One region of the Plantibacter sp. CFBP 13570 genome, then DNA from elsewhere that is predicted to be linked to it. Evidence: predicted binding sites of a transcription regulator. Region 1 holds the regulator's gene; each other region holds the start of a gene.

The links. Region 1 encodes HrcA, which represses chaperone genes, less so after heat shock. Its sites were predicted from a motif close to TTNGCACTCGNNNNNNNCGAGTGCNAA; they were not measured.
Region 2: groES (co-chaperone GroES) is a predicted target of HrcA. The motif match lies at 2,776-2,802, and genes of this name have one in related genera.
Region 3: groL (chaperonin GroEL) is a predicted target of HrcA. The motif match lies at 2,013-2,039, and genes of this name have one in related genera.

The regions. Positions count from the first base shown of each region.
Region 1 covers NZ_JACYTW010000004.1:135,835-139,959, forward strand. The annotation lists gene IFT89_RS02945 (PhoH family protein) at 1-407, opposite strand, end outside; gene IFT89_RS02950 (HIT domain-containing protein) at 484-837, opposite strand; gene IFT89_RS02955 (16S rRNA (uracil(1498)-N(3))-methyltransferase) at 888-1,625, opposite strand; gene dnaJ (molecular chaperone DnaJ) at 1,627-2,748, opposite strand; gene hrcA (heat-inducible transcriptional repressor HrcA) at 2,803-3,825, opposite strand.
Region 2 covers NZ_JACYTW010000053.1:1,878-6,002, reverse strand. The annotation lists gene tsaD (tRNA (adenosine(37)-N6)-threonylcarbamoyltransferase complex transferase subunit TsaD) at 1-608, shown strand, start outside; gene IFT89_RS20630 (DUF4190 domain-containing protein) at 703-1,476, shown strand; gene IFT89_RS15520 (class I SAM-dependent methyltransferase) at 1,515-2,720, opposite strand; gene groES (co-chaperone GroES) at 2,879-3,175, shown strand; gene rarD (EamA family transporter RarD) at 3,371-4,125, shown strand, end outside.
Region 3 covers NZ_JACYTW010000002.1:30,875-34,999, reverse strand. The annotation lists gene msrB (peptide-methionine (R)-S-oxide reductase MsrB) at 1-263, opposite strand, end outside; gene IFT89_RS01180 (DUF3263 domain-containing protein) at 481-789, shown strand; gene IFT89_RS01175 (LytR C-terminal domain-containing protein) at 811-1,383, shown strand; gene IFT89_RS01170 (cold-shock protein) at 1,669-1,872, shown strand; gene groL (chaperonin GroEL) at 2,077-3,696, shown strand.

The DNA.
Region 1 (4,125 bases):
TGCACCGCCTTCGCCATCGCGAGGTACGTCTTGCCGGTACCGGCGGGGCCGATACCGAACACGATCGTGTTCTCGTCGATCGCGTCGACGTACGCTCGCTGCCCGACGGTCTTCGCTTTGATCGTCTTGCCGCGCGAGGTGAGGATGACCTGCCCGAGCACCTCCGACGGGGAGGCCGAGCCGTCCTGCCCGAGCATACGGGCGGAGGTGCTGACCTCCGCCGGCCCCGGGTCGTGTCCTTCTCGGACCATGGTGATGAGTTCCTCTACGAGTCGTCTGGCGGCGTCGGCCTGCGGCGCCGGGCCGGTGATGGTGATCTCATTGCCGCGCACGTGCACCGAGACACCGGGGTGTTCGCGCTCGACGGTCGTCAGGAGTCGGTCCTGTGGACCGAGGAGACGGACCATGGCGAGCCCGTCCACCAGGAGGACGTGCTCGACCTCCTCCGTCCGCGCCGCAGCGGGGCGGTCCGGGTTCGAGGACTCAGGCTCCGCCAAGGGTGCCCTCCTGCAGGGAGCCGCCGAGGACATGCGCGTGCACGTGGAAGACCGTCTGCCCGGCGGACTCACCGGTGTTGAAGACGAGTCGGAACTCGCCCCCGGTGTGCTCCTTCGCGAGCGACGACGCCACCTCGACCATTTCCGCGAGCAAGGAGGGGTCGCCAGCGGCCAACTCCACGACGTCGCGGTACTCGGCGGTCTTCGGGACGACGAGGAGGTGCACGGGCGCCTGCGGTGCGATGTCGGCGAACGCGATCACCCGATCGGTCTCGGCGAGGAGGGTCGTCGGGATCTCCCCCGACACGATGCGGCTGAATACCGACGGTGCTTCACTCATGTCCACCAGTCTAAGGTTCGTGGCGACCTCATGCGCGGGCTGGTGGATCGTCACCACCGACCGAGCAGCACGTTGAGCGCGGCGATCGCCGCCGGTCCTGCCGTCGAGGTGCGCAGGACGCCCGAGCCGATCCGGACCTCGATCGCGCCGGCCGCTTCGAGCCGCTCGCGCTCCGCCGGCGAAATGCCGCCCTCCGGACCGACGACGAGGACGAGTTCCTCGGCGAGCAGTGCCGACGGGTCGAGCTCCGAGAGCGCGAGTGCCGCGCTGGGTTCGAGCAGGAGGACGGTCCGGCCTGCGACGATCGTGGCGAGACCACGGGTGTCGACGACCTCGGCCACCTCGGGCACCCGGGCGCGGATCGACTGCTTCGACGCCTCGCGCACGATGAGCTGCCAGCGCGCACGGCCCTTGACCGCTTTGTCGCCCTGCCACCTGGAGATGCTGCGCTCTGCGCCCCAGGGGACGATGCGGTCGACACCCAGCTCGGTCGCCGCCTGGATGGCGAGTTCGTCGCGATCGCCCTTGGCCAGCGCCTGCACGAGGACGAGCCCGGGACGGTTCTCCGGGTGCACCACGACCGATTCGACGCGGATCTCCAACTCGCCCGGCTCGCTTCGCACGACCGGTCCGGTCGCGATCAGGCCCCGGCCGTTGCCGATCGAAGTCGTCTCGCCGACCCGCAGCCGACTCACGGCGACGGCGTGCTTCGCCTCGGGCCCGCGGAGGGTCACCGAGTCTCCGACACCGGTCGATTCGAGATCCTCGCGGAGGTACAGCGAACTCATCTCAACCGACGCCGTGGAAACGGTCGCGGATCTTCGCGAACAGGCCCTGCTGGAACTGCGCGAGCGCCGGAGCACCCTGGCGTCGTCCCGAGGCGAAGCTCTTGATCAGCTCGCGCTCACGGTGGTCGAGCTTCGTCGGGGTGACGACCTGGACGCCGATCTTGAGGTCGCCCCGGCTGTTCCCGCGGAGGCGGGTGACGCCGCGGTCCTTGACCGTGATGACCTCAGAGCTCTGCACGCCCGGCCGCAGCTCGACCTCGACGTCGCCGTCGAGCGCGTGGACGGTGACCTGGCGGCCGAGGATGGCGTCGGTCATCGGGACTTCGAGCGTGCACAGCAGGTCGTCGCCGTCGCGGCTGAAGACGTCGTGGTGCTTGACCTTCATCTCGAGGTAGAGGTCGCCGTTCGGGCCGCCGGCCGGGCCGACCTCGCCACTCCCCGGCATCTGCAGACGCAGACCGGTGTCGACGCCGGCCGGGATGTCGACCGACACGGTGCGGCGGGCACGGAGCCGACCCTGACCCTGGCAGGTGACGCACGGCGTCGCGATGATCGTGCCGTAGCCGCGGCAGGTGCCGCAGGGTGCCGACGTCATGACGTTGCCGAGCAGCGAGCGGACGGCCCGCTGGATGGAGCCGGTGCCGTGACAGATGTCGCAGGTCACCGGTGAAGTACCGGGCTGGCAGCAGGAGCCGTTGCAGGTGCTGCAGAGCACGGCGGTGTCGACCTCGAGGTCGCGGTGGGTGCCGAAGATGACCTCGTCGAGGTCGAGCTCGACGCGCAACAGGGCGTCCTCGCCGCGTGCGCGGCGGGACTTGGGTCCGCGCTGCTGGCCGCCACCGCCGAAGAAGGTGTCGAAGATGTCGCCGAAGCCGCCGAACCCGGCGTCGCCGCCACCGAACCCACCAGCCTGCGGACCGAGGTCGTACTGCTGGCGCTGCTTGGGGTCGCTCAGCACGTCGTAGGCGTGCGTGACCTCCTTGAACCGTTCCGAGGCGTCGGAACCCGGGTTCACGTCGGGGTGCAGTTCGCGTGCGAGGCGGCGGTACGCCTTCTTGATCTCTTCGGGCGTCGCCTCCTTGGCGACACCGAGTGCTGCGTAGTGGTCGGGGTAGTCAGCCACTGAGGGCCTTTCGTTCGAGGTGCGGAAGGTGTTGGGGGACGCGACGAGGATGCGTCACTCGGCGTCGAGGATGCGCGAGAGGTACCTGGCGACGGCGCGGACCGCAGCCATGTTGCTCGCGTAGTCCATTCTCGTGGGGCCGAGGACGCCGAGCCGGGCGATTTCGCCACCAGAGGAACGGTAGTTCCCGGCGAGGACACTCGTGGTCTCGAGGCCGAACGACGCGTTCTCCCGCCCGATGCTGGCGACCACGCTGTCGCGTTCGGACTCCATCTCACCGAAGAGCCGAAGCAGCACGACCTGCTGCTCGATGGCGTCCAGGACCGGATAGATGCTGCCGGGGAAGTCGTCCTCGGTGCGGGCGAGGTTGGCGGCACCGGCCATGACGAGGCGGTCCTGGCGCTGCGCCGACAGCTGCTCGCGCACCGCGTCGACGATGCGGACGGCCGCCGCGCGATCGAGGTCGGCGATGTCGGCTGGGACGTCGCCGATCGCGTCGTGGGCGTCGAGGAGTGGACGGCCCGCGACCGCCTCGTTGCACAGCGAGCGGAGCCGCGAGATGAGGTCGTCGTCGACCGGGCTCTCCGTCTCGATGAGCCGCTGCTCGACGCGGCCGTTGTCGAGGATGATGACCGCGAGCACACGGTTCGGGGTGACGCTCACCAACTCGAGATGCCGGACGCGTGCCCGGGAGAACATCGGGTACTGGACGAGCGCGACCTGGTTCGTCAGCTGCGAGAGCAGCCGCACCGTGCGGTGCAGGACCTCGTCGAGGTCGCCGGACGCGCCGAGGAAGGTCTCGATCGCCGTCCGTTGGGCGTTGTTCAGCGGACGGCGATCGGCCAGGTGGTCGACGAACATCCGGTAACCCTTGTCGGTGGGCACCCGGCCGGAAGAGGTGTGGGGAGCTGCGATGAGCTCTTCGTCCTCGAGCTGCGCCATGTCGTTGCGGATGGTGGCTGCGGAGACCCCGAAGGAGTGGCGGTCGACGATCGTCTTGGAACCGACGGGCTCGCGCGAGGCGACGTAGTCCTGCACGATGACGCGGAGCACTTCGAGACCGCGATCCGACACCATCTCGATCTCCTCCCGTCATCCACCCCGGAGCGCCGACCATCAGCACTCGAAGACCCTGACTGCCAATCATATCGTGGCCTCCGCGCGGCCGTCCCTTGCGCGGCCCCGTGCCGCGGGAATACCGTTGGCCGCAGGCGTGGGTCCCTGATGAGCAACACCTGGTGCGATACGCTCAGCTGGACCAATTGAATATCACTCTCCGTGAAAGGTGCGAAGATGTCCGATCCGAACGCTCAGCCGCCCGTCGACCCAGCGAAGGGCGGGTCGGTTCCGCCTGCAGGAGACGGCGCAACGCCCCCT
Region 2 (4,125 bases), on a different contig from region 1:
TGCGGGACCTCGTGTCGGATGTCGAACTGCTCGGCGAGACCATCGACGACGCGGCGGGCGAGGCCTTCGACAAGGTCGCGCGCATCCTGGGTCTGCCGTACCCGGGCGGTCCGCAGATCGACCGGGCGGCCGTCGGCGGCGACCCGAAGGCGATCCGCTTCCCCCGCGGACTCAGCCTGCCGAAGGACATGGAGCGGCATCGCTACGACTTCTCCTTCTCCGGCCTGAAGACGGCCGTGGCACGCTGGGTCGAGGCGAAGCAGGACGCGGGGGAGCCGGTCCCTATCGCGGACGTCGCCGCCAGCTTCCGCGAGGCCGTCGTCGACGTGCTCGTCTCGAAGGCGGTCAAGGCATGCACCGAGCTCGGCGTGCCCCGCCTGCTGCTGGGGGGCGGTGTCATCGCGAACGCACGTCTCCGCCAGGTGGCCGCCGAACGCACCGCCTCGGCCGGGATCGAACTCCGCATCCCGCCGTTGCAGCTGTGCACCGACAACGGTGCGATGATCGCCGCGCTCGCCGCGCAGCTCATCTCCGCCGGACACGAGCCGTCCTCGCTCGACTTCGGCGCCGACTCGACCCTGCCGGTCACCGAGATCCAGGTGCACTGACCGCTCGACGAGCCGTCTCCCGGCCGTCGACCGGGTGCGCGGACGTCGGCGCATAGGATGGGCCGGTACCCGGTCACGGATCGAAGGAGCGGCGATGGATCAGCACGAGCACCCCGACGGACGACCTCAGCACGAGGACGGTGCGGTGGACGGGCAGTCGCGCCCGCCGCAGGCCGAGCAGCCGAACGGACAGCCGCAGCAGCCGTGGGGGCAGCAGCCTCCGCACCAGCCCCAGGCCCAGCAGCCCTGGTCGCCGTACCAGCCGCCACAGCCCTCCCAGCAGGCCGGCGTCGGGCCGCAGGGCCAGCAGCGGCCGTACCAGCCTCAGCCCCAGGGCCGGCAGCAGCCGTACCAGCCTCAGCCCCAGGCCCAGCAGCAGCACCAGCCTCAGGGTCAGGCCTCCCCGCCACCCACGGACTGGCAGCGCGGCGCCGGCGCGCCCGTCACGCCGCCGACGCACCCTGCCCAGCAGGGGGCGTCCCCCTCGGCGCCTCCGGCGGGTTGGCAGGGCGATCACGCGACCTATCTCCAGACGGTGCCGACGGCGGTCTACCAGGCGCCGAGCCAGGGTGGCTACGCCGCGTACCAGCAGTCGCAGACGCAAACCCCTGCCGCGTCGACCGGGACCTCGCGGAGCACCTGGTCGCTCATCACCGGTGTCGTCGGGCTCGTCGTGTCGGTCTTCGTCGGTTGGGGCTTCCCCCTGTCGATCGCCGCGATCGTGCTCGGGTTCGGAGCCAGGCGTCGCGAGCCGCAGGGCCGAGGTCGCGCCCTCACCGGCCTCGTGACCGGGTTCGTCGGCCTCGCCTGCTCGGTCGGCTGGCTCGTCTACAGCGTCGTCGTGATCATCGGCTACGTCTCGACCTGATCCTCCACAGGCGCTTCGGCCCGGCGGACGCCGTCGGGTCAGGCGTCGGCGGCCGGCGTCACCCGTTCGACGAGCAGCGCACTGTGTTTGCCGGCGATCCTCGTGAGGATGATCGTGGCCGAGCCGTCGCCCTTGAGCGCGAGACGCTTCCGGAACGCCGCGGGGTCGACGTCGACGCCGCGTTTCTTGATCTCGAGGACGCCGATCCCGCGATCACGCATGGTGCGCTTGAGGACCTTCTCGTCCATCGGCAGCCGTTCGAGGACTCGGAAGGTCGTGGCGAACGGCGAGCTCGTCGCGGTGTCGGAGGTCAGGTAGGCGATGCCCTGGCCGAGCATGCCGGCCTCCAACCGGATGGCGAGGTCGCCGATGAGTCGGGCCCGGATCACGGATCCGTCGGGTTCGTGCACGTAGTCGCCGAGCTCCCGCACTGGGGCGTCGTCGGCGTCGGCCTCGGCGTGCAACTCGTGGTGGACGCCGTCCGCGAGGAGGAGCGCGGACCGTCGGACATCCGGACGGGCCAGCGGGCCGAACCAGAGCGCCATCTCGACGAGCTGTCCGTCGACCGACACCCACTGCGCCTCGGCGTCGTCGGGGATGAGGGAGCGGTCGAATCCGGGCCCGAGCTTGACGCCTGTGGGAAGGCGGGTCGCCGCACCGAAGACCAGGTCGAGGGACGGGGTGTAGTCGGCGGCACTCGACAGCCGCGCGGTGTCGGCGTGTCCTGCGGTGCGCCGCGCGGGATCGAACCAGACCGCGTCGAAGTCGTCGAGGGAGACGTCCTCGGCGGCGGCGTTCCGCACGGTCGCCGTGGGGAACGGAGCGAGGTTGTAGCTGGCGATGGCCGCGGTGACCTCGTCGATGTCGACCGCCGTGACCTCCAGGTCGAGCGAGGCCATGGCCATCGAGTCGGCGCCGATGCCGCTGCCGAGGTCGGCGATGCGCGTGAGGCCGGCCCGGGCGAACCGCCCGGCGTGCAGCGCGGCGACGGGAAGGCGCGTGGCCTGTTCGAGCCCGGCCTCGGTGAACAGCATGCGGCCGGCGAACGGACCGAACTTGCCGACGGCCTTCTGCCTGAGCCGCGACTGCGTGAGGACCGCCGCGACCAGCTCGGGGGAGTGGCCCTCCTTGCGCAGGCGCCCGACCAGGCGGACGGCCTCGTCCTTCGTCGGGTAGGGCGGCAGGGAGTCGAGGAGCCTGAGGCCGTCGGCAGTGAGGAGTTCGACGAGTTCCGAACGGTCCATGGTCAGCGGGCCTCGGGCAGAGCTGGATGCATCCGGCAACGGTAGCAGCCGCTGATTGGCACTCGCATTGCATGAGTGCCAGAAGATGCCTACACTGGAATCAGCACTCTCGCAGTGTGAGTGCTAACCACGTCTTCGTTTCAAGAAAGAGGTCAACCGTGTCGGTCTCCATCAAGCCGCTCGAGGATCGCATCGTCATCAAGCAGGTCGAGGCAGAGCAGACCACCGCTTCCGGTCTGGTCATCCCCGACACCGCCAAGGAGAAGCCCCAGGAGGGCGAGGTCGTGGCGGTCGGACCCGGTCGCATCGACGACAACGGCAACCGCGTCCCGCTCGACGTCGCCGTCGGCGACAAGGTGATCTACTCCAAGTACGGTGGCACCGAGGTCAAGTACGCCGGTGAGGACTACCTCGTCCTGTCCGCGCGCGACGTCCTCGCAGTCGTCGTCCGCTAGTCACCAGCGCACGGATCCGGCGGCCCAGGCCGCTCAACAGCCCGAATGGCATTCGCCGTTCGGGCTGTGTCCGTTTCCGGAGGGTGTCGCGGGGAGTCGCGGGTCTAGCCTGGACCAGTGCAGAACCCCAGCGATCCAGCCGACGTCGACATCCACCCCGTCACCGTCGACGGGGGAGACGACCGACGTGCGAGTGTGGCCGTACCCCAGCAGGGGAGCCGGTCCGGACTGCTCTCGGCGGTCGCCGCCTACTGCCTCTGGGGAGCGCTCCCGCTCTACTTCATCGCCCTCGCACCGGCCGGCGCCTTCGAGGTCGTGGCGTGGCGGATCCTCTTCTCCCTCGTCTTCTGCGCCGTCCTCATCCTGGCGACCCGTTCCTGGCGTCGACTGTTCGGCATCCTCCGCCAGCGCCGCATCGTCCTGACGATGGGTCTCGCCGGAGCGCTCATCTACGTCAACTGGCAGACCTACGTGTACGGTGCGCTCAACGGCCAAGTGGTCGAGGCGTCGCTCGGGTACTTCATCAACCCGATCGTGACCGTCTTCCTCGGCGTCTTCTTCCTCCGTGAGCGGCTGCGTCCGGCCCAGTGGGCCGCGGTGGTCGTGAGCGTGATCGCGGTCCTCGTCCTCGCGATCGGGCACGGCAGCGTCCCCTGGATCGCCCTCATCCTGGCCTTCTCATTCGGCCTCTACGGCTACATCAAGAAATTGGTGGGCGGCTCGGTCGACGCCGTGTCCGGGTTGACGCTCGAGACCGTGTGGCTGATGCCGGTCGCGATCGCCCAGCTCATCGCTGTCGGCGTGACCGGTGGGCTGACCATCGGCACCGCGGGAGTCGGGCACGCCCTGCTGCTCGTCGGCGCCGGCGTCATCACCGCCGTCCCGCTCCTGCTGTTCGCGGCGGCGGCCCGCCGCCTCCCGCTCACCTGGATGGGGTTCATCCAGTACTT
Region 3 (4,125 bases), on a different contig from region 1:
AGGGTGCGGTCCTCGATGAGCTGCACCGCCTCGGGGTTCACGGACTCGTAGAAGCTCGGCCATCCACAGCCGGAATCGAACTTGGTACCGCTCTTGAAGAGTTCGGCGTTGCAGGCGGCACAGGTGTAGAGGCCCGCGCGCGACTCGTCGAGGAGCTCACCGGTCCAGGCCCGCTCGGTCGCCGCTCCGCGGAGGACCTGATACTGCTCCGGCGTGAGTTCCTCGCGCCACTGCTCATCGGTCTTCGACACGTCGTACGTCATGCTGCTCCATTCGTCTCGGTCATCCTACGTGCGGGGCTGCCTCGTGCATGCGGCTCCCGACGTATTCCATAACACTGCACCGAGCCTGATCCTTCCCGGTGAACGTCGGCCCTCGCCGGGGTGGATGCGGCCCGGCGGGCATCGGCTGAATAGACTTGGACGACGGCGGACCGGAGCATGACTCCACGGTCGCCGCATCGGCACCGATCGGCAGGAGATGAGCATGCAGCCAGCGTCGCGCACGCCTGCCGATGACGACGCGTCGACGCCGACGGGAGGCCTCGACCAGCGCGAGCTCGAGATCCTCGAGTTCGAGTCCCACTGGATGCAGCACGTCGGGGCCAAGGAGGCCGCCATCCGCGACCGCTTCGCCCTGTCCCCGGCCCGGTACTATCAACTGCTCGGCGCGCTCATCGACTCGCCGTCCGCCCTCGCCCACGACCCCATGCTGATCAAGCGGCTGCAGCGCACCCGCGACGCCCGACTCTCGGCGCGAGGAGCCTCGGCTCCCCGCACCGACGGCTGAGCAGCTCTCGGAGACCACACCATGGCTGAATCCTTCCCGCCCGACCGCTTCGACGAGGTCCCCGACCTCAAGCGCGTCGGCGCGCACCGTGCCCCTGCTCCCAAGGGACGCGGCTGGATCGCCTTCCTCGTCGCCGTGGTCGCCACGCTCGTACTCGTGGGGGTCGGCACCTTCGCCCTGTTCGGGTTGAACGACCGGATCGACTTCTTCGGCGGCTCGCAGAGCCCGAGCGCCACGCCCACGCCGACCCCCACCCCGACCGAGGCTGCCCCCGTCGTCGACCCCGCGGCCAGCATCCTCGTCCTGAACGGCACACCCACCGCCGGCCTCGCCGCATCGGCGGCGGCAGCGATCGCGGCTGCCGGCTTCACGCAGCAGATCGGGACGAGCGACGCCAGCACGGAGGACGTCACGACGAGCGGCGTCTACTACCAGGATCCGTCGCAGGAGGGCGTCGCCCGCGCCATCGCGAACGCGCTCGGCGGCATCCCGATCCAGATCACGGACACGTACGCGATCCCCGTCGAGGAGGGCGAGGCGCCGGTCCTCCGCATCGTCGTCGTGGTCGGCGCGGACTACCAGCCTGCCGGCTGAGCGCGGCTGGAGCGGGTCGATCGCTCGGGTCGCCGGCACGCCGTGTTTCCGGAGTGTTTCCTCCATGTTGAGTTGTCGTATCACTCCGCCCCGTTTGTCGATTTCGGGGTGAATCCGCGCGGTGCTCCGGATTAGTATCTGGAACTGGCCGCTCATCCCGTCCCGTCTCGACTCGCCCCCGGGTCCACTTCGGCGCAGGGTGGTCACCGGGGTCCCGATCCCGGATGGCAGGTCCGGGTTCGGCAACAGTCGATGCCTGCGAGCACGCAGCAATGGGAGTATGAAATGGCGAACGGAACCGTCAAGTGGTTCAACGCTGAGAAGGGCTTCGGCTTCATCACGGTCGACGACGGTGGACAGGATGTCTTCGTCCACTACTCGGCGATCGACATGAGCGGCTACAAGTCCTTGGAAGAGGGCCAGGCGGTCGTCTTCGAGGTCGGCACTGGAGCAAAGGGGCCTCAGGCCGAGGGTGTGCGCCTGGCGTAGCCGCTGATCAGGTACGCGATTCCTGCGACGCCGTCCACTTCGGTGGGCGGCGTCGTTCGTCGTTCCGGGGCTGTTCCCGGGAGTTCGCTCAGGGCGCCGGTGCTCACTTGCACTCCCACCCCCTGAGTGCCAGAATCGACTTAGCACTCGTACTCATTGAGTGCTAACAACGTTCATGACGTCCGGGAGGGACGAAAAACACACATGGCTAAGATCATTGCTTTCGACGAGGAGGCCCGTCGCGGCCTCGAGCGTGGACTGAACATTCTTGCTGACACGGTCAAGGTCACCCTTGGGCCGCGCGGTCGCAACGTTGTCCTCGAGAAGAAGTGGGGCGCCCCCACGATCACCAACGACGGCGTGTCCATCGCCAAGGAGATCGAACTCGACGACCCGTACGAGAAGATCGGCGCGGAGCTCGTCAAGGAGGTCGCCAAGAAGACCGACGACGTCGCCGGCGACGGCACCACCACGGCGACCGTGCTGGCACAGGCGCTCGTCCGCGAGGGCCTCCGCAACGTCGCCGCAGGCGCCGACCCCATCAGCCTCAAGCGCGGCATCGAGAAGGCCGTCGAGGCCGTCACGGTCGAGCTCATCGCCAACGCCAAGGAGGTGGAGACCAAGGAGGAGATCGCTGCGACCGCTTCCATCTCCGCCGGCGACACCACCATCGGCGAGATCATCGCCGAGGCGATCGACAAGGTCGGCAAGGAGGGTGTCGTCACCGTCGAGGAGTCGAACACCTTCGGCACCGAGCTCGAGCTCACCGAGGGCATGCGCTTCGACAAGGGCTACCTGTCGCAGTACTTCGTGACCGACCCCGACCGCCAGGAAGCGGTGTTCGAGGACCCCTACATCCTCATCGCCAACCAGAAGATCTCCGCGATCAAGGACCTCCTGCCGATCGTCGACCAGGTCATCCAGTCGGGCAAGCAGCTCCTCATCATCGCTGAGGACGTCGACGGCGAAGCTCTCGCGACGCTCGTCGTCAACAAGATCCGTGGCATCTTCAAGTCCGTCGCCGTCAAGGCTCCGGGCTTCGGCGACCGCCGCAAGGCTCAGCTGCAGGACATCGCCATCCTCACCGGTGGCCAGGTCATCTCCGAGGAGGTCGGCCTCAAGCTCGAGACCGTCACCCTCGACCTGCTCGGCCGTGCCCGCAAGGTCGTCATCACCAAGGATGAGACCACCATCGTCGAGGGTGCCGGCGACGCCGACGCCATCGCTGGTCGTGTCTCGCAGATCCGCAAGGAGATCGACAACACCGACAGCGACTACGACCGCGAGAAGCTCCAGGAGCGTCTCGCCAAGCTCGCGGGCGGTGTGGCGGTCATCAAGGCCGGTGCAGCGACCGAGGTCGAGCTCAAGGAGCGCAAGCACCGCATCGAGGACGCCGTTCGCAACGCGAAGGCTGCCGTCGAAGAGGGCATCGTCGCCGGTGGTGGCGTCGCCCTGATCCAGGCTGGCAAGACCGCGTTCGAGAAGCTCGAGCTCGTCGGTGACGAGGCGACCGGTGCGAACATCGTCAAGGTCGCCATCGACGCTCCGCTCAAGCAGATTGCGCTCAACGCAGGCCTCGAGCCTGGCGTCGTCGCCGACAAGGTCCGCAACCTGCCCGTCGGACACGGCCTCAACGCCGCGACCGGTGAGTACGTCGACATGCTCGCTGCCGGCATCAACGACCCGGTGAAGGTCACGCGCTCCGCGCTGCTCAACGCAGCGTCGATCGCCGGTCTGTTCCTCACCACCGAGGCCGTCGTCGCCGACAAGCCGGAGAAGAACCCGGCTCCGGCCGGCGACCCGACCGGTGGCATGGACTTCTAAGTCCGCAGCAACACCTGCGCAGGGCGTCTCCTTCGGGAGGCGCCCTGCGTCGTTTCGCCTGCATCGCTGTGAGGGGGGAGGTGGCTCTGGAGCGTGTATGTGCCTCGCGGCATGTTCGGACGAAACGTTGTGAAGCCGTGACTGGACGCCCGCAGGACGGGGCCAGTGCGTCTCTCAGCCCGAACCATGACACGACTCGCTCTCGCCGGAACGTTCTGACTGGCCGAGTACGTGTGCCGAAGTCGTATCCGCCGAAACGCTCGAGTCCACCCTTGATCTCACTTCGCCCAGCTGGGAACCGGGCTTCAGCTATCGGTCCAGCAACGTCTCCTACGGTGCGGTGCTCGTCGCTGGGGGCCAGACGTGCGGCTTCGCCGGCGCGGAGTCCGGACGAACCGGATCGATCGACACGCTCCGCGGCGCTGGACC